2 regions of the Janthinobacterium sp. SUN118 genome follow, and region 2 is predicted to be linked to the other one. Evidence: predicted binding sites of a transcription regulator. Region 2 holds the regulator's gene; the other holds the start of a gene.
What was found. Region 2 encodes HrcA, which represses chaperone genes, less so after heat shock. Its sites were predicted from a motif close to TTAGCACTCNNNNNNNNNGAGTGCTAA; they were not measured.

Region 1 (10,020 bases), on a different contig from region 2:
ACACGCCCAGCGCGAGGCGGATCAGGTCGACGGGAATCAGGGTCATCAGCGCCATCGTGATGAAGGCGAAGGCATTCGTATGCAGGGCGAACAGGAAATGCTCGCCATAGCGCCGCCCGCTGCCCAGGTAGAGGATTTTCAGGAACAGGGCGAACAGCGGCATCAGGCAAAACATGGCGTACGGCGCGTAATGGAAAAAGCTGTCCGCCACGAGCTTTTGTTTCTCGGCCGTGGACAGTTGCACAAAGTCTTGCCACTGGTGCGGCAGGGCGGGGGTCTGGCCCAGGATGCTGAGCTGCATTTGCGCAGGCCCGTTTGCCGTGGCCGGGTGGGGGCCGTGGGCGCTGACCCGGACCTGTTCGTCGTGGACGGTGAGGAGCATGTCGCCGCTGCCGAACTTGAGGATGGCAAAGAACAGGATGCTGAACGTCAGGTACACGCGCAGCGGCTCCACGTAGCGCACGCGGCGTCCCGCGATGTATTCATTGCTCAGTGCACCGGGACGCAGCAGCAGCAGGGCCAGGGTGCGCCAGAGCTTGCCTTCGAGCGCTACATAGTGCGCGACAAATTCATGCAGGAATTCACGTGCGCTGGGCATGTGCACGGCGGTGGTCTGGCCGCAGGCGCTGCAGAAATTGCCTGGCGCGTCGGTATTGCAGTTATGGCAGGTGCTGGCACCGGATGACACTGTTTTCAAGATGGACTCTTTCTATATCCGAAAGGTAATCATGCTGGCGGAGCCGGCTGGCTCAGCCAGGCTCGCGCAAGGGCGCGGCAGCGTGGCGGCGCGCGTACGCAGCATATGATGGATGAAAACAATGATAAAAGGCCATCTTTTTTCTCTTTGGTTGCTTCAGAGATACAAAATTCTGGCGTCGGCCGGAGCGTCCCTGTTGCGTGCCGCCTGATGGCGCCGTTCAGCGGCCGCCGAATGCGGCCAGCAGGCGACGCTCGCCTTCGGGCGCGAGGCGCAGGGCGCGGCTGTCGAGTTCGCGTTCGGTCCAGCGCTGGCGCAAGGCCAGCTGCAGGATGGCCGCCCCCAGCGCGCCGCCCAGGTGGGCACGCCGTTCGCTCCAGTCCAGGCAGGCACAGGCGAAGCGGCGGCGCTGGCGCTGCAATTGCGGCACGTCGATGCCCAGCGCCGCCATGCCGGCCGCACCCGCTGCCGACAGCTGGTAATCGTCGCCATCGGCCAGCAGCCAGCCTTGCGCATGCAGCTGGTCGTGCACGGCGACGGCCACCGTGCCGGCCATGTGGTCGTAGCAGGTGCGCGCGTGGCGCAGGCGGTCCGGCGTGGTGGGGGAAAACGGCTGGCGCGGCACGCCGGCCACCACCAGTAGCGCTTCGAGCGCCTGGCCCACGTCGGCGCTGGCCAGGCGGAAATAGCGGTGCTTGCCTTGCGCCACCATGCTCAGCAAGCCGTCCTCGCGCAGGCGCGACAAATGCGCGCTGGCCGTCGAGGCGCCCACGTCGGCCAGCGCGGCCAGTTCCGTGGCCGTGCGCGCATGGCCATCGAGCAGGCTGCACAGCATGCGCGCGCGGGCCGGCTCGGCGATGGCGCCGGCCAGTTGCGCCAGGCCCATGTCGGCCGTGGGAGCTCGATGGCTGTCATCCATGATTCGTTCTCCGGCGAAGTGTTGTGGTGAAGGAGCCAGCATACTCGCCTCCTTTCACCACTGCAATGGAAGCCGCATGCCCTTCGCCGATCCCGCCCACCCGCTCGCCGCCGTCACCCACGCGGCGCCCTATGACTACTATCGCCGCCTGGCGGCAGGTCCGCCGCTGCGTTTCGAGGCGTCGCTCGATTGCTGGCTGGCGACGGGCGCGGCCGGCGTGTGCGCCGTGCTCGAGCATCCGGCTTGCCGCGTGCGGCCGCCCGGACTGGCCGTGCCCTTGAACCTGGCGGGCACGCCATGCGGCGCGCTCTTTGCGGAACTGGTGCGCATGAACGACGGCGAGCGGCATGCCGTGCCGAAGCAGGTGCTGGCGCGCGCGCTGGGCCAGGTGGACCTGGCGCGCCTGCAGGCGCGGACATTGCGGATGGCCGGCGAGCGCGTGCCCGCCAGCGCCGCGCAGCTGAACGAGGCATTGTTCGAACTGCCGCTGTTTGCCATGGCCGATGTGCTGGGCTTTGCGCCAGCGCAATGGCCGGCGCTGGCCGCCTGGACGCGCGATTTCGTTGCCTGTCTGTCGCCGCTGAGCAATGCAGAAGAACTTGCCGGCGCGCAGGAAGCGGCCGGCGCCTTGCTGCACGGTTTTGGCTGTTTGCTGCGCGAGGCCGATGCCTTGCCCGACAGTTTGCTGGGCAGCATCGTGGCACAGGCGCAAGCACTGGGCTGGCATGCCACGGGCGGCCTGCAGGCCAACCTGGTCGGCTTGCTGTCGCAAACCTGCGAAGCGACGGCCGGCCTGCTTGGTAATGCCATCGTGGCCTTGCGTACGCAGCCGGGGCTGTACGGGCAACTGCGCGCCGCACCGCAGCTGTGGCAGGCCATGCTGGGCGAGGTCAGCCGGCACGATCCCGCGATCCACAACACGCGCCGCTATACGGCGGAAGACGTGGACATCGGCGGCGTGCGGGTGGCCGCCGGCCAGACGGTCATCGTCGTGCTGGCCAGCGGCTGCCACGATGCGAGCGTGCAGGCGGAGCCTGGCGCGCTGCAGCGAGCGGTGGCGCTGACGCCAGGCTTTGGCCATGGACGCCACGCCTGTCCGGGCCAGTCCATCGTGCACGCCATCGCCGCCGCTTGCATGCAGGCATGGGCCGATGGGCTGGAAGACATGCCGCTGGCGTGGACGTACCGGCCGTCGCTGAATGCCCGCATCCCTGTTTTTAGCGCAGGAGCAGCATCATGATCGCCGTGATCTTTGAAGTCTGGCCCGGTGCCGAAGGCCGCCAGGCATACCTGGACCTGGCGGCCGCGCTGCGGCCCTTGCTCGACCAGGTCGATGGCTTCATTTCCATCGAACGCTTCGGCAGCCTGAGCGAACCGGGAAAATTGCTGTCGCTATCGTTTTTCCGCGACGAGGCGGCGCTGGCGCAGTGGCGCCAGCTCGAGGCGCACCGCGCGGCGCAGTCGGCCGGGCGGCATGGCGTGTTTGACGATTACCGCTTGCGCATCGCCACGGTGGTGCGCGATTACGGCATGCTTGAGCGGCAACAGGCGCCAGCCGACAGCCAGCGGCGCCATGGCGCCAGCGTTTAGCGCGGCAACGCGCCTTGCGTGATCTTGACCTTGACCCGGTAGATGGGCTCGGCCGCATTCAGGGCCGGCGGCGTGGCCGGGTCGACGTCGAGCAGGGTGAACGTCAGGTGGTTGACGGTGACGGAACTGGCGCCGCCCGGCATGGAATCGGACAGGACGATATCCGTCGCGCCTGCACTGTTGAGCAAACTGAAACTGTAGCTGACGTAACCTTTCCACACGCATACGGCGCCCTTGCGGCAGCGGCTATCGTTGACGCGCTCGAGTTTCAGCGTATCGGTGGCCGTGATGGCGACCTGTTCGCCCGGCGACAGCACGTGGGTGACGCTGCGCGGCGTGTTTTCCGCGTCGCCGGCGCTGCCTGCCGCGCCGCAGCCGGCCAGCACGGCCAGGCAGGCGATGAAGATGGGTAATAACAGGCGACGACAGGAGTGATGAAGGTAAGACATATTTTTCCTTTCAGATAGTGCGTCCCCGGCATGGCGTGCACGCGAGAGATGAAAATGATAATAACAAAATGATATTTTCCCGGCGCGCGTTTGGCGTGCTGCGGGTGAATTGATGCGTCGGCCACGCGGCGCACCGATTACTGCGTAGAATGGCTGTTTTGAAAATCAGGAAACAACCATGAAAAAAACCGACCTGGCCAAAAGCGATGCCAAGAAACTGATGGGAAAGATGAATGTTCCCGGCGCCGGTGCATTCGGTAAGGAAGCGGTGGTCGTCGACCGCCGCGAGCAGCGCAAGCGCGACCAGGCCCTGGGCCTGGTGCCGTTCGCCGTCAAGCTGAACAGCGATCTGGTGTTGCAATTGCAGACCCTGGCCAAGGAACGCGGCGCGGATCTGAATGAATTGGTCGCCGAAACCCTGGTCAAGGGTTTGGCTGCAGCTTAACTGCTGACAATGTTTATCTGTTGATAAACATCAAACTACAAAACTAAAAGGCGCCTTGCGGCGCCTTTTTACTGCGGCCTTCCCCTGCTATTAGACGTAGGCGGCCAGGGCGCCCTTCATTTTTTTCAGCGCCGCCACTTCGATCTGGCGGATGCGCTCGGCCGATACGCCGAACTCTTCCGCCAGCGCGTGCAGGGTGGCGCCGGAACCGTCGTCGTTGGCCAGCCAGCGCGCTTCGATGATGCGGCGCGAACGGGCGTCCAGCTTGCCCAGGGCCGTTTCCAGGCCTTCCGATTGCAAACGCGTCACCTGTTCCGCTTCCAGCACCTTGGTCGGCTCGCTTTGCTCCGACGACAGGTAGGCGATCGGCGAAAACTTGTCGTCTTCATCGTCGGTCGGCGATTCCAGCGCAATGTCGCGGCCGCTCAAACGCGTTTCCATCTCGATCACTTCTTCGCGCTTCACGTCGAGCAGCTTGGCCAGCGCATCGATCTGCTTCGGCGTCATCGCGTCCAGGCCCGTCTTGTGGCTGCGCAGGTTGAAGAACAGCTTGCGCTGTGCCTTCGTCGTCGCGACCTTGACCAGGCGCCAGTTTTTCAGGATGTACTCGTGCATCTCGGCTTTCACCCAGTGCATGGCGTACGACACCAGGCGCACGCCCTGGTCCGGATCGAAACGTTTCACGGCTTTCATCAAGCCGATATTGCCTTCTTGAATCAGGTCGGCATGCGGCAAGCCATAGCCCAGGTAGCCGCGGGCAATCGAGACCACCAGGCGCAGGTGCGACAGCACCAGCTCTTGCGCGGCGGCCAGGTCATTTTTTTCGCGCAGGCGTTTCGCCAGCGAAATTTCTTCGTCGTGGGTCAACATGGGCAGGCGGTTCACGGCCGAGATATAGGCGTCGATATTGCCCAGATTGCCAGTGAACCCGAGGCCCAGCGCATTATTTTTGGTCGGAACCAATGCGGACGTTGCGGACATCATAGTCATGTTTTCTCCCTCGTAGTCTTGCTTTGTTCCAGTTGGCCACGTCACGCGACATGGCCCTGCTTGTCTTGTTTTTACGTATTCGGTCTTGCACTTCGCCTGTCGCGGCACCATCTACATCTGGTGCTCATGGCGGTCTTGCTTGGGTATGTCCCTATATTAGCACTCTCTGCCTGAGAGTGCCAATCAGCACATTTAATCGCTCTGATAGCCTAAAAGCTATAACGATTTAATACTTGATGAATTATCTAAAACACCACGCCAGTACGCCTGGCGGGGCAAGGTGCGGCGCTGCGCGCTCACTCCTTTACGACACATGCATAGTCTACGGCCGCAAGCTGAAGCGAGCCTTAAGAATACTTGCTAAATATCAAGATGACCACAGTATGGGGCGAATAGCAAAAAAACAAGAGGGGGAGACGCATGGCGACGCCAGGGGCGCCGCCATGGAAGGGCAGGTCAGTTCAGGCGCGCCAGGTGGCGCTGCACGCAGAGGAAGGCGCCGATCAGGCCGAGGCCGGCACTGAGGGCCAGCAAGCCGGCCATCGGCAGCGGCGCCAGCGGCACCAGCTGGAATTCGGACGCGTACAGGCGGGCAAATTCGGCAATCGCCGTATTCAGCGGCTGCAGGGCCAGCGCCACGGCACCCAGGGCGAGGGCGCCCGCGCACAGGCCCAGCAGGGCGCCCGTGTAATAGAAGGGGCGGTGGATGAAGGTGTCCGTCGCGCCGATCAGCTTTGAGATGCTGATTTCATCGCGTTGCTGCATCACTTGCAGGCGGATGGTATTGAAGACCACGGCGATGACGGCCACGCCCAGGGTGATGGCCAGCAGCAGCAGCACCAGGCGCAGCACGCCCAGCAGGGCCGCCAGGCGCTTGACCCAGGCCGAATCGACTTGCGCCGATTCCACGCCTGGCAGGTGGCGCAACTGTTCCGCCACGGCATCGACATCCTGCGCTTCGCTGGCGCTGCTGAACGCGTCGAGCTTCAGCACATAGCTGTCGGGCAGGGGATTGTCGCCCAGGGTGCTCAGCACGTCGGCCAGGCCGCTCTTGTTTTTCAGCGAATCGAGCGCCTGTTCGCGCGCAATGAAGACGATCTTGGCCTTCTGGTTGCGCACGATCTTGCGCATTTCGCCCGCCAGGGCCACGGCCTGCTCGCGCGGCGTGTCGATTTTCAGGAAGACGCTGATTTCCGGGTCGACCGACATCTGTTCCGACATGGGGCGCACATTGTCGAGCATGGTCAAGCCGGCGAACGGCAGCGACAGGGCGATGGCGACGACGAGCACGTTCAATAAAAAGCCGCCCGGCGACTTGCGCAAGTGAATCAGCGCCGAACCGAGCGCGAAACGGTGTTGACGGAACCAGCCTCTCATGCGCGTTCTCCTTCGCCGTCATCGGCGCCCGGCGCGGGCGTAGGCGAAAAGTCGGGGTCGGGCGGGGCAAACACGGGCGCCTGCGTGGCCTTGTCGATGGCCACCAGCTGGCCATTTTTCAGGTGGATCACGCGGGCGGCGGCGTCGAGCATCTGTTCGTCATGGCTGGAAATGAGGCAGGTCACGCCCACGGAATGGAACGCTTTCAGCGCGTCGAGCACCTTGTTGGCGCTGGCGCGGTCCAGGTTGGCCGTCGGTTCGTCGGCCAGGATGATTTGCGGCCGGTTGACGATGGCGCGCGCGATGGAGACGCGCTGCTGCTCGCCGCCCGACAGCGACAGCGGACGCGCGAGGGCGCGGTCGAGCAGGCCGACTTTGTCGAGCGCGGCGCGCGCGCGTTGCTCTGCGGCAGCCTTGTGGGCGCCGACGACGAGCAGCGGCAGCATGACATTGGCCAGGATGGAGCGGTCGTTGAGCAGTTTTTGCTGCTGGAAGATCAGGCCCATGTTGCGGCGCAGGAAGGGCACGCCGGCCGGCTTGATCTTCGCCATGTCCTGGCCATTGACGATCAGCTTGCCGGAAGTGGGGCGTTCCATGGCGGCGATCATTTTCAGCAGGGTGGATTTGCCGGCGCCGGACGGGCCGGCCAGAAAGACCAGCTCGCCCTTGGCAATGCTCAGCGAAATGTCGCTGAGCGCCACTGCATCGGGGGAGTATTGCTTGGAGACGTGCTGAAATTCAATCATGTATGGGCTTATCCGAGCAGCGCTTCGACAAATTCGGCAGCCACGAAGGGCTGCAAGTCTTCAATTTTCTCACCGATGCCGATGAAATACACGGGCACGGGGCGCACGCGGGCAATCGCCGCCAGCACGCCGCCCTTGGCCGTGCCATCGAGCTTGGTGATCACCAGGCCGCTCAGCTGCAGGGCGTCATCAAACGCCTTGACCTGCGTCAAGGCGTTCTGGCCCGTGTTGCCGTCGATGACGAGCAGGGTTTCATGCGGCGCGCCTTCCATGCCCTTGCCGATCACGCGCTTGATTTTCTTCAATTCTTCCATCAGGTGCAACTGCGTCGGCAGGCGTCCCGCCGTGTCGACCATCACCACGTCGATGCCGCGCGCCTTGGCCGACTGCACGGAGTCGTAGGCCACGGCGGCCGGGTCGCCCGATTCCTGCGAAATCACGGTCACGTTGTTGCGCTCGCCCCACACCATCAGCTGCTCGCGCGCGGCGGCGCGGAAGGTGTCGCCCGCGGCCAGCAGCACGGACTGGTTATTCGACTGCATGTGCTTGGCCAGCTTGCCGATGGTGGTGGTCTTGCCGGCGCCATTCACGCCGGAAATCATCATCACGAGCGGCTTATGGCGGCCCAGCTCGAAACGCTTTTCCAGCGGTGTCAGCAGGTCGATCAGCAGCACTTTCAGCGCGGCCTTGACGGCGGCGGCGTCGAGCAGCTTGTCTTCCTTGACCTTTTTCTTCAGTTCCGTCAGCAGGAATTCCGTGGCGTCGATGCCGGCGTCGGACATCAGCAGCGCCGCTTCCAGCTCTTCGTACAGGGCGTCGTCGATCTTCGCGCCGACGAACAGCACGGACAGGGTATTCGACGTCTTCGACAGGCCCGCCTTCAGGCGCGTCATCCACGATTTTTTCTCGGGTTCGGCAGCCACGACCACGGGCACGAGCTCGGCCGGCGCGCCGCTCAGGGGCGCAGCGGCAGGGGCGGCAGGCGGCGGGACAGTGGCGGCGGGAGGGGTAGCAGGCTCGACACTGACAGGCAGGGCTTCAGGGGCGGCGGGTTTTTTCTTGAAGAAACTAAACATGGATGTGTGGTGGCGGGTGCTGACCTTGGGCCCGGCGGCGCCGGACACTGTCGATACGGGCTATTCTACCAGAGCGCGCCCGGCGCTTCATGCTTTACTGTTCGATTGGCAACATTGCGCGCGTTTCCACGGAGATCGCCGCAGTTCTCCCGTGTTCAGTGGGTTTGCAGGGCATCCGCCTGATGGCGGCGGCGCCAGTCGGCGATGCTTTCCTCCACCTGGCGCAAGTCCAGCACGTGCAAAAAGGGCGGCGGGCGCTTGTGCAGCGCGGGGCTGCGTCCGCCGGCCCACACTTCCACGGTGGCCGGCAAGCCGGCCTGCAACTGGCGCAGGCTGTCGCGCGTCTGGCGTTCCTTGCTGGCGCTGGAAAACGACAAGGCGACGATATCGGCCCGCTGCGCGCGGGCGGCGGCGACGATGTCCGTCAGCGGCGTTTCCACGCCCAGCGACATGCAATGCGCGCCAGCGGCCACGCACAGGGCCTCGGCCATCAACAGCCCCAGGCCATGGCGTTCCTGCGGCAGGGTGCTGAGGACGATGCGCGGCGTGCGCAGGCTGGGATTGCTCTGTTGTGGCAGGGAAAAAATCGCGTGGCGCATCACCGTTTGCAAGGTTTCGCTATACAGATGCTCTTCGTACACGGCCAGCTCGCCGCAGGCCCACGCTTCGCCCACCATGGCCGTCAGCGGCGCGATGATGTCGATGGTGAAGGCCTTCAAGCCCAGCCTGGCCAGCGCCTGGCGCAAGGCGTCGCCCAGCTCCGTCATCTGGTGGCTGCGGCACAGCGCCAGGTAGTGCTCGAGTTGCGGTTGGGCCTGCTGGAGAGGCGCCGCGCCGGCACTGGCCAGTTGCTGCAGCTGCAAGGTGCTGTGCTGCATGATCTTGCCGGGGCGAAAGCCCAAGTCCAGCAAGCGCTTCACCATGCGCAGTTTTTGCACCTGTTCGGCCGGGTAGCTGCGTTCGCCAAAGGCATCGCGTTGCGGCTGGGGAAAGGCGTAGCGGCGCTCCCAGACTCGCAAGGTTTCCTTGGCCAGCCCGGTATCGCGCTCGACATCGCTGATGCTGAAGGCGGAAGGTGGTTGCAGTGCTTGCAGGTCAGTGTCCATACCAGGGGCTTGCTCGCATACCGAAAGAACGTGGTGTGCATTCTACGCCTTCCCTTGCCCCGTATAAATAGCTGAATCCGATTGGGAAAGGCTTGCGTATAAGTTCATGAAGCGCGCAAGCCATTGTTGACATAGCTCAATATTTAACTGATTATCGGTCCAGGTGGTTTTGTCCAGGACAAACTAATACGGGTGCAACCATGAAAATCGCCGTCGTCGGTGCGGGAATCGCAGGCCTGTCGTGTGCCTATCGGCTGGCGCAGGCTGGCCAGGATGTCACCCTGTATGAGGCGGGCGCCTATTTCGGCGGCCACAGCCATACGGTCGACGTCACGCTCGATGGCGCCACGCATGGCGTCGACACGGGTTTTCTCGTCTTTAACCACGCCACCTATCCGCAACTCGTGCGGCTGTTCGACGAGCTCGGCGTGGAAGCGGCCGACAGCGACATGTCGTTTTCCGTGAAAATGCCGCTGGGAGCCTCGCCCGGCGCGCGTGTGCTGGAATGGGCCGGCGCCAATCTCGATACCGTGTTTGCCCAGCGCGGCAACCTGCTGCGTCCCGCCTTCCTGCGCATGCTGCGCGACATCGTGCGTTTCAACCGGCAAGCCAGCGCGCTGGCCAC
Region 2 (10,020 bases):
AAAGGACGCGGACGGCCGCGACACCGCCGAGGCCGCCTATTTCCAGTGCGCCAACCGCAACAAGCGCTCCTTGTGCATCGACCTGGCGGCCCCTGAAGGGCAAGCCCTGGTGCGCCGACTGGCGCAAGAAGCCGACGTGCTGCTGGAAAATTTCAAATTGGACGGCTTGAAGCAATACGGCCTGGACGCGGCCAGCCTCCTGGCCCTCAACCCGCGCCTCGTCTACTGCTCGATCACGGGCTTTGGCCAGGATGGACCGTACGCGGCGCGCGCCGGCTACGACTTCCTGATCCAGGGCATGGGCGGCTTGATGAGCATCACCGGCGTGCCCGATGGCGAACCGGGCGCCGGGCCGCAAAAAGTGGGCGTGGCGCAGACCGACATCATGACGGGCCTGTATGCCACCATCGCCGTGCAGGCCGCGCTGGCCGAGCGCGAGCGTTCCGGCCTGGGCCAGCATATCGACCTGGCCCTGCTCGACGTGCAGGTGGCGGCGCTGGGCAACCAGGCGGCCAACTACCTGTGCGGGGGAAAAGTGCCCCAGCGCATGGGCAACTCGCACCCGAACATCGTGCCCTACCAGGACTTTCCCACGGCCGATGGCGACATGATCCTGGCGATCGGCAACGACGGGCAGTTTTCCCGCTTCTGCGCCATCGTCGGCCATCCGGAATGGGCGCAGGATGCGCGTTTCGCCACCAACCCGCAGCGCGTGGCGCACCGCGCCATCCTGATTCCCCTGCTGCGCCAGGCTACCGTCATGCGCACCACGGCAGAGTGGATCAGCGCCTTCGAGGCGCAGGCCGTGCCGTGCGGCCCCGTCAACCGCATCGACCAGGTGTTTGCCGACCCGCAAGTGATCGCGCGTGGCTTGAAAGTGGAGATGCCGCATCCGACGGCGGGCACGGTGGCGCTGGTGGCCAATCCCGTGCGCCTGTCGGGTTCGCCGGTACAGTACCGCCTGCCGCCGCCGCTGCTGGGGCAGCATACGCAGGAAGTGCTGCAGCAGTGGCTGGGCCTCGACAGCGGCCAGATCGACGGCTTGCGCGAACGCAAGGTCGTGTAAATGCTGGGTAGGTCAGATTAGGCCCTGCGGGCCGTAATCCGACACATTGTTGGCGCTGGTAACGTCGGATTACGCGCCTGCGCGCTAATCCGACCTACTTCAAGACCAGCTTCAGCGCCGGCTTTTCGCCATAATCGTCATAGCGCTCATTGATGCCGGCGATACAGAACGTAATTTCTTCCAGTAAATCAGGCACTTGCGCCTTCATTGCCGCCGCGTCTTGCACGACGATCTCGAGCACTTCATTCGGCTTCAGGCGGAATTGCGTCATGTTCTCGTCGTCGCGCAGATAGCTGAGACAATCGACCCAGGCATCCATGTTGTGGCCGTAGAACTCGGGGAAACCGAAGGCTTGCGCGCATTGCGCGTGGAAGCTCGCTTCGTCGGTGATGTCTTTTCCATTCAGGATGGCAGTGGCCATGGTCTTCCTCAGTTCTTCAGCGACAGCACATCCTGCATGTCGAACAGGCCGGTCGGCTTGTCGGCCAGGAAACGCGCGGCGCGCAGGGCACCGTGGGCGTAGGTGACGCGGCTGCTCGACTTGTGGCTGATCTCGATGCGCTCGCCGATGCCGGCAAACAGCACCGTATGGTCACCGACGATATCGCCGCCGCGGATGGTGGCAAAGCCGATGGTCGACGGGTCGCGTTCGCCCGTCACGCCTTCGCGGCCGTACACGGCGCACTCCTTCAGATCGCGACCCAGCGCGCCCGCCACCACTTCGCCCATTTGCAGGGCCGTGCCCGACGGCGCATCGACCTTGAAGCGGTGATGCGCCTCGATGATTTCAATGTCGTAGCCTTCGGACAGGCTTTTCGCGGCCAGTTCCAGCAGTTTCATGGTGACATTCACGCCCACGCTCATGTTCGGCGCGAACATGATGGCCGTCTTTTCGGCGGCGGCGGCAATCGCCGCCTTGCCCGCGTCATCGAAACCGGTGGTGCCGATGATCATCTTGATGCCGTGCTCGGCGCAATACGCCAGATGCTGCAAGGTGCCTTCGGGGCGCGTGAAGTCGATCAGGTAGTCGGCGCCGGCCAGGCCTGCGGCCAGGTCGGACTCGATCGGCACGCCGGCAGGCTTGCCGAGGAAGGCGGCCGCATCCTGGCCGAGCGAGGGCGATCCGGCGCGGTCGAGCGCACCGGCGAGCACGGCGTCGGGCGCGTTGCTGACCGCTTCGATCAGGATATGGCCCATGCGGCCACTGGCGCCGGCGATGGCAATTTTCAGTTCAGTCATTTTATTCTCTTACAGCAACTTATTTGGTGGGCTCGGCAGTAGGTGCAGGCTCGGCGGCAGGCGCCGGTGCCACGTCAGGCTTGCTCACAGGAATGGCGGGCGTGGCATCGGCCGGCACCGGCACGGCGCTCGGCGCCACGGGCGACGGCACGACAGCGGCTGGCACATCGGCCTTGGCCACCTTGGCGAATGGCGATGGTCCGGCGATGCGGTCGATGTATTCTTTCTCGGTCGGCAGGTTGCCGCCTTCGAAGCGCGCCACTTTGCCTTCCTTGTCGAAGAACACGACTACGCGGCTGCTGGTGGTTTCGCCATTGCCACGGGCCAGGCGGAATGGGTAATCCCAGCGGTCCGCATGGAAGATATCGGTCAGCAGGGAGGTGCCGAGGACGAAACGCACCTGGTCGCGCGTCATGCCCACTTTCAACTGGGCCAGCATCTCTTCGGAGATAAAGTTGCCTTGTTGAATGTCAGGACGATAGGGCGAGAAAAACCACATGAATTTCTGCAGCGGCGTGACGGTCGTCGTCTGCGCGCCTTGCTCGGGTACGACTTCCTTGCCCTCTTTCAGCGTGACGGCGGGCTTTTCGCCAAGGATGCCGCGGCTGGCACAGCCAGACAGCGTCAGCGCGACACAGACCATGCCCGCCACGACTGGAGCTCGAAATGAAATACGGTGCCAGAGAGATGGCAATACAGCCGGTGTTACGCGCATAAATGACCTCAATTTGATGAACAAAACGCCAGGAGTGACCGGCCAGCCAAAAAATGCATATTTTGGCACTCCCCGCTAAAACGCTATATGATAAAGCACCTGACCCACATACGAGCAACAAACATGAGTAACAATCCTAGTGATCTCAAGGCAAGCGGCCTGAAAGCGACCCTGCCACGGCTGAAGATACTCGATATCTTCCAGAGTAGCCCGGTACGCCACCTGACAGCGGAAGACGTCTACAAGATTCTGCTGGCCGACAATATGGATGTCGGTTTGGCAACTGTCTACCGTGTCCTGACGCAATTCGAACAAGCCGGCTTGCTTAACCGCAACCATTTTGAAACCGGCAAGGCGATTTTCGAGCTCAACGAAGGCTCCCACCACGACCACCTGGTGTGCCTCGACTGTGGCCGGGTCGAGGAATTCTTCGACGAAGACATTGAAGTCCGCCAGCAAAAAGTGGCCGAAGAACGCGGCTTCAAGATCGCCGAACACGCTTTGGCCATCTACGGCAACTGCATCAAGGTCGCCTGCCCGCACAAATCAGCCTGACGCAAGCTTGCCGCTCCCACGGGAGCGGCTCGCGTAATACCCTGCAATACAACGCCTGGCAAAACCGACGCGCAGCAGGTGTGGTCAGCTGTCCCTAGTGATGGCTCAGTGCGCTTGACAGCAGCTTGGCCGTGATATCGACAATCGGGATGACGCGCTCGTACGCCATGCGGGTCGGCCCGATCACTCCCAGCGTTCCCACGATCTTGCCGTTGACTTCATACGGCGCCGTCACCACGCTCATTTCATCCATCGGCACCAGGTTCGATTCGCCGCCGATGAAAATCTGCACGCCCGTCGCCTTGCTCGATACGTCGAGCAGCTGCATCAAGCCCGTCTTTTGCTCGAACATGTCGAACATCTGGCGCAGCGAACTCATATTCGATGACAGATCGCTCACGCTGAGCAAGTTGCGTTCGCCTGAAATCACCATATCGTCGCTATGGTCGGCCATCGCTTCGCTGCCCGCTTCCACGGCCGCCTGCATCAGGCTGCCCATGTCGTCGCGCAACTGGCGCAGCTCGCCCTGCAGGCGCACGCGCACGGCGTCGAACGACAGGCCGCCGTAATTCTGGTTGATGTAGTTGGCCGACTGCACCAGTTGCGCCGGCGTGTAGTCGGCCTCCGTCAACAGCAGGCGGTTCTGCACGTCGCCGCCGGGAGCGACGATGACGAGCAGGATGCGTTTTTCCGACAGGCGCAGGAATTCGATTTGCTGGAACACGGATTCGCGGCGCGGGCTGAGCACCACGCCGGCGAATTGCGACAGCGACGACAGCATCTGCGCCGCGTTGGCGATGGTGCGCTGCGGCTGCGGCGTCTGCAGGCGCATGCGCGACTCCACCAGATGCTCGTCCAGATGCTTGACGGTCAGCAAGGTGTCGACAAAGATACGGTAACCGCGCGGCGTGGGTATGCGTCCGGCCGAGGTATGCGGGCTGGACACATAACCGAGTTCTTCCAGGTCGGCCATGATGTTGCGGATCGTGGCCGGCGACAGGTCGAGGCCGGAAATCTTCGACAAGGCGCGCGAACCGACCGGCAGGCCGTCGGCGATATAGCGCTCGACCAGGGCTTTCAGCAGGGTTTGGGCACGTGTATCGAGTTGCATGATGTTGTAGTTAAGCAAGTATTCTGCGACGCAAACGGCAGCGAAGGCGGCCAAACGTGCGTCAATAGCAGCTATTATGCACGTTCGCCCGGCCAGCGGCGATCAATCTTCCAGTTGCCCCTGCAGCCACAGCAGCAATTCATCAAAGTTGGCGCAGATGGCGTCGGGCTGCACGCCGGCCGCCAGGTGCGCATCGCTGCCCTTGCGGTTCATCCACACGGCACGCATGCCCGCCCCTTGCGCCCCCGTCACATCGAAATATAAATCATCGCCGACATACACGGCGTCGCGCGGCGCCACGCCCAGCGCGGCGCAGCCGGCCAGGAAAATGCTGGCATCGGGCTTGGCCACGCCAAAGTCGCTGGCGGCGATCGATACCTTGAAATGCTGCGCCAGGCCGATAATTTCAAGGTCCGCATTGCCATTCGAAATGGAACCGACCAGCATGCGCTGCCCCAGCCAGGCCAGGCCGGGCAGGACGTCGTCATACGGCTGGACGCGGTGGCGCGCGGCCAGGAACTGGGCGATGGCGCCGTCGACGAGGGCGGGATCCTCGCCGGCGGCCTCGAAGGCGGTCAGCAGGCCGGCGCGGCGCAGTTCGATCAGGTTGCCATGAAAATGCGGTTGTTCATTGAGCATGGCCAGGCGGTGCTGGCGCAACAGCTCGATGGAAAACTGCTGCGCCACCTTCGGCGCATGCGTGGCCAGCCAGTCGTGCAACAGGGTTTCCGCCGCGGCAATCACGGGGGCGATGGGCCACAAGGTATCGTCGAGGTCGAACAGGATGGCCTTGGGCGGCACGGCCGTTTTTACAGAGGTAGGTGACATGGGACTCGCAAATGGATGCCGCGCCACGATGCGCGGCCTGCCTGTATTGTCGCACCGATCGCCGCTGGCGGCATGGGCGCCCGGTCGACAAATGGGGCCTGGCGGGCGCTTCGCGCAGAAAAATTGTTACACGGAGATACAAGGCAAGATCAATCGGCTTGCCAGATAGACTAAAATAGGCGCCATTCCAATGCGGCGCCAGCGTCCGCGTTGCGCTACCCTACCTAATTCGTTTTGGAGAATGTATGAAAAATTTGTACCTGCGCTCGATGCTGGCGGCGGCTTGCGCCGCCACACTGGCAGCCTGCGGCGGCAGCGGCGGCAATCTGTATCTGCAAGGCCAAGTCCAGAACCTGGCAAAAGATGGCTTGATCCTCCAGAACGGCGACGAAAGCTTGCCCATCACGGCGGGTGCTTCCGGCTTTACTTTCACCAAGCTGCTCAACAATGATGATCGCTATGACATCACCATCAAGCAGCAGCCGAAAGGCGCCGTCTGCAAAATGGTCAATGGCAGCGGCAAGGCATCGAGCTACTCCATATCGCCGGCCGTGGTTGTTTGCCAGACCAACACCTATCCGCTGAGCGGCACGATCACGGGCCTGACCGCGAACGGCCTGACCCTGGCAATGGGCGTCAACAGCATCAGCCCGCTTGCAGGCAGCACCGCCTACACGTTCCCGACCATCGCTGATGGCATCCCCTACAATATTTCCATAACGACCTATCCGACGGGCCAGACGTGCCGTTTCCAGGGCTCCGCCAGCGCCGATGGCCGCGATACTGTCGGCACCATGGGTTCCGCCGCCACGACCAGCGCCACACTGACCTGCACACCGCGGTAAGCCACGCGATTCGTCACCACACTATTGGAGAAATACATGAAGTTATCCTGCCTGCGCCCACTCGCCGCGCTGCTGCTGACCCTGGGACTGGCTGCTTGCGGTGGCAAGGCCTCGTATGAAGTCACCGGCACCATCAGCAATTTGAACACCAATGGCCTGATCCTGGTCAACGGCGGCGACAGCGTCACGCCTGCCGCCGGCGCCACCAAGTTCAAATTTGGCAAGAGCATCGATTACGGCACCAGCTACGACATCACGGTCAAGCAAAACCCTGCCCACATGAATTGCAGCGTCAGTGGCGGCACCGGTTCGGCCGGTCACTACGTCAGCATCGAAGCATCGGTCCTGTGTTCGCAAAACACCTACACGGTGGGCGGCACGATTACGGGCCTGACGGCGGATGGGCTGGTCTTGATCAACGGTAATGCGCAAACCACGGTGGCGAAGGACAGCACGACCTTTACGCTGGGGCTGCCTGTCGCCGATGGCGACAACTATGGCATCAGCGTGTTTACCCAGCCAACTGGCCTGAAGTGCGCCGTGGCGCCTGGCACCGGCGTGGGCACCATGGGCGAAGCCAAAGTCACCACCGTGCAAATTGCCTGCAATCCGGGCTAAGTAGCGTGGCTGGCAGCCGCTTGGCGGCTGCCAGGAAGAGATATCACCAAAATGAATATTTGATATTCCAAAGATAAATTGGAGTTATATGTGGCGATGCAGCATAATGCATCTGTCTCCTCCAACTCTTCCAAGAATTGGATTTAGCCCGCTTTCACCAGCGGGCTTTTTTTTGTCCAAAAATTTTCACTCAGCAGCTTGTGGCAAGCCAGGCCGCAGCAACTGCACGATGCTGGAAAAATCCTGCTGCGCATAACCGGCTTGGGCATGCACCTGGTACAGCTGGCGCACCAGGCCGCCCAATGGCGTGGCGGCATTCGACGACAGGCTGGCCTGCTGCGCCAGGCCCAGGTCCTTCAGCATCAGCGCCGTGCCGAAGCCGCCGCTGTAATTGCGCGAAGCGGGCGTGCCTTCCATGACGCCTGGCCACGGGTTGTACACTTCCAGGGTCCAGTTGCGGCCCGAGCTCTTGGCCATGATGTCGGACAAGACTTTCGGGTCCAGCCCATGCGCCACGCCCAGGTTCAATGCCTCGGCCGTACCGGCCATCAAGATACCCAGCAGCATGTTATTGCAAATCTTCGCCACCTGGCCCGCCCCGGCCTCGCCTGCATGGAAAATGTTCTTGCCCATCTTTTCCAGCAAAGGCCGCGCCTGCTGCAAGGCCGCGTCCGGTCCACCCACGATGAAGGTCAAGGTGCCGGCCACCGCGCCGGCCGTGCCGCCCGAGACGGGCGCATCGATCATGGCAAAGCCGCGTGCCGTGGCCGCCTGCGCCACTTGCCGCGCCACATCGGCGGCGATGGTGCTGCAATCGATGAACAGAGCGCCGGCCTTGGCCGAATCGAGCACGCCGCCTTCGGCCAGGTACAGCTCCTGCACATGCTTGTTGGCCGGCAACATGGTGATGACGGCGTCGGCCGTCTGCACGGCCGCGCTGGCGGACACGGCAGCCGTAGCGCCCGCCTCGACCAGCGAGGCCACGGCGGCCGGCGCCAGGTCGAAGACGGATACATGGAAGCCGGCGGCGACCAGGTTGCGGGCCATCGGCGCGCCCATGTTGCCCAGGCCGATGAAAGCGATATGTTGCATGTGTATGTCTCCTGTCGCGCCTAAAAAGCCCTTGGCGTTGTTGCCTTGCCGAATCGTACTCGTCGTACTGGCTTCGGCAAGGCGCCGCGCCCTGAGCATTTTTATGCACTACTTAAATGTTTAAATGGATAAGTCAGCCAAGGGATGCTGCGTCCACGGCGCCGCAAAATACTCGTCCAGATACGCTGCGCTGACGTCAGCCAGGCTGGCCGGCTGCCACTGCGGCGCGTTATCTTTGTCGATCAGCAAGGCGCGTACGCCTTCGCTGAAGTCGCCATGGGCGCAACATTGCACAGCGACAATCAATTCCAGCTGAAACACTTGCGCCAGGCTCAGATGCCGCGTGCGCTCGCGCATGGCCCACACCAGGGCGGCCGAGCTGGGTGCGCCCTTGTCCAGCGCATGCGCGGCCTTTTGCAGCCAGGCAGAATCGCCGTCATACGCGGCAATGGCGGCCACCACTTCGGGCAGAGTAGGCGCTTGCGTCAGCGCGGCGATGGCGTCGAAATTGGCCCGCACTTCGGACACGGGCAACAGCGACGCCGGCGCCGAAAAACCGCGCAGCAAACGGCTCAGCTGCTGGTGATTGGCCTGCGGGCTCGCTTGCCATTGCGCCAGCGCCAGCGCGTCGAGCACCATGGCGCGCTCTTCCTGGCGCAGGAAATGGTCGCCCAGGCCCGCAAACAGCGCGTCGGCCGCGTTCAGCGGCGCGCCCGTCAAGCCCAGGAACAGGCCGCTGCGTCCCGGCATGCGGCCCAGGAACCAGCTGCCGCCCACGTCGGGGAACAGGCCGATGGTGATTTCCGGCATGGCGATGCGCGTGCTTTCCGTCACCACGCGGTGGCTGGCGCCCGCCATCAGGCCCAGGCCGCCGCCCATGACGATGCCGCCGCCCCACACCAGCAGCGGTTTCGCATAGGTATGGATGCGGTGGTCGAGCCGGTACTCCTCGGCAAAGAAGGCCAGCGCCTGCGGGTTCGGTACCACGCCACGCTGTTCCATCACGGCCGAGCGCAGGCTGCGCACGTCGCCGCCGGCGCAAAAGGCCTTGTCCGTCGACGATTGCAGCACCACGCAGGCGATGGCATCATCGTCGGCCCAGCGCACGAGGGCAGCATCGAGCACGCGGATCATGTCCAGGGTCAGCGCATGCAGCGATTTCGGCGCATCGAGGGTGATGACGCCCAGCTTCATGCCGCCGGGACAGTCGCGCTCCTCGAGCTTCACCGTATCAATCAGGGTGCTTTCAGCCATTCTTCCACTCCGCCGCGCGTTTTTCGAGGAACGCTTGCACGCCCTCTTTCTGGTCTTGCGTATCGAACAGGCCGAGGAACAAGGTGCGTTCGTCGGGCAGGGACTCGACCAGCGGACGGCTGCGCGCGCCCTGGATCAGGGTCTTGCATGCCGTCACGCTACTGGGGCTCTGGCGCGCCACCTTGGCCGCCAGGGCCAGCGCCGTGGCGGCAGCCTTGCCGGTCGGCACGACTTCCTCGACGAGACCGATGGCCAGGGCCTTGGCAGCATCGACGCGCTCGCCACATAAGATCATGCGCTTGGCCCAGCCTTCGCCCACCAGCCACGGCAAGTGCTGCGTGCCGCCCGCGCACGGCAGCAAGCCGACGGATGCTTCCGGCAAGGCCATTTGCGCATGCTCCTCGGCAATGCGGATATCGCAGGCCAGCGCACATTCCAGCCCGCCGCCCATGGCATAGCCATTGATGGCGGCGATGCTGACGCCGCGAAACGCGGACAGCGCCTCGAACGCCTCGCCAAACGCGGCCGCCATGGCGAAGGCCGTGTCCTTGTTGCCATCGGCAAACACGTTCAAGTCGGCGCCGGCCGAGAAGAACTTGGCGCCGCCGCCCGTGATCACGAGCGCGTAGATGTCCGGATCGGCATTCAGGTCGGCCACCAGTTGCGTCAGCGCGTTCAGGCTGGCCTGGGTCCACGT

Region 1: rpoH (RNA polymerase sigma factor RpoH) is a predicted target of HrcA. The motif match lies at 5,247-5,273, and genes of this name have one in related genera.

The regions. Positions count from the first base shown of each region.
Region 1 is NZ_JAPUBV010000006.1:202,957-212,976, forward strand. It holds gene O0880_RS26610 (DUF3667 domain-containing protein) at 1-688, opposite strand, end outside; gene O0880_RS26615 (helix-turn-helix transcriptional regulator) at 918-1,616, opposite strand; gene O0880_RS26620 (cytochrome P450) at 1,693-2,856, shown strand; gene O0880_RS26625 (antibiotic biosynthesis monooxygenase) at 2,853-3,206, shown strand; gene O0880_RS26630 (hypothetical protein) at 3,203-3,655, opposite strand; gene O0880_RS26635 (hypothetical protein) at 3,834-4,100, shown strand; gene rpoH (RNA polymerase sigma factor RpoH) at 4,191-5,090, opposite strand; gene ftsX (permease-like cell division protein FtsX) at 5,547-6,467, opposite strand; gene O0880_RS26650 (ATP-binding cassette domain-containing protein) at 6,464-7,213, opposite strand; gene ftsY (signal recognition particle-docking protein FtsY) at 7,222-8,289, opposite strand; gene O0880_RS26660 (MerR family transcriptional regulator) at 8,445-9,395, opposite strand; gene O0880_RS26665 (FAD-dependent oxidoreductase) at 9,596-10,020, shown strand, end outside.
Region 2 is NZ_JAPUBV010000001.1:121,186-131,205, reverse strand. It holds gene O0880_RS00590 (CaiB/BaiF CoA-transferase family protein) at 1-1,066, shown strand, start outside; gene O0880_RS00585 (barstar family protein) at 1,161-1,487, opposite strand; gene dapB (4-hydroxy-tetrahydrodipicolinate reductase) at 1,496-2,305, opposite strand; gene O0880_RS00575 (outer membrane protein assembly factor BamE) at 2,325-3,020, opposite strand; gene fur (ferric iron uptake transcriptional regulator) at 3,144-3,575, shown strand; gene hrcA (heat-inducible transcriptional repressor HrcA) at 3,670-4,686, opposite strand; gene O0880_RS00560 (HAD family hydrolase) at 4,789-5,514, opposite strand; gene O0880_RS00555 (hypothetical protein) at 5,760-6,359, shown strand; gene O0880_RS00550 (hypothetical protein) at 6,396-6,977, shown strand; gene mmsB (3-hydroxyisobutyrate dehydrogenase) at 7,164-8,168, opposite strand; gene O0880_RS00540 (enoyl-CoA hydratase/isomerase family protein) at 8,190-9,323, opposite strand; gene O0880_RS00535 (enoyl-CoA hydratase) at 9,316-10,020, opposite strand, start outside.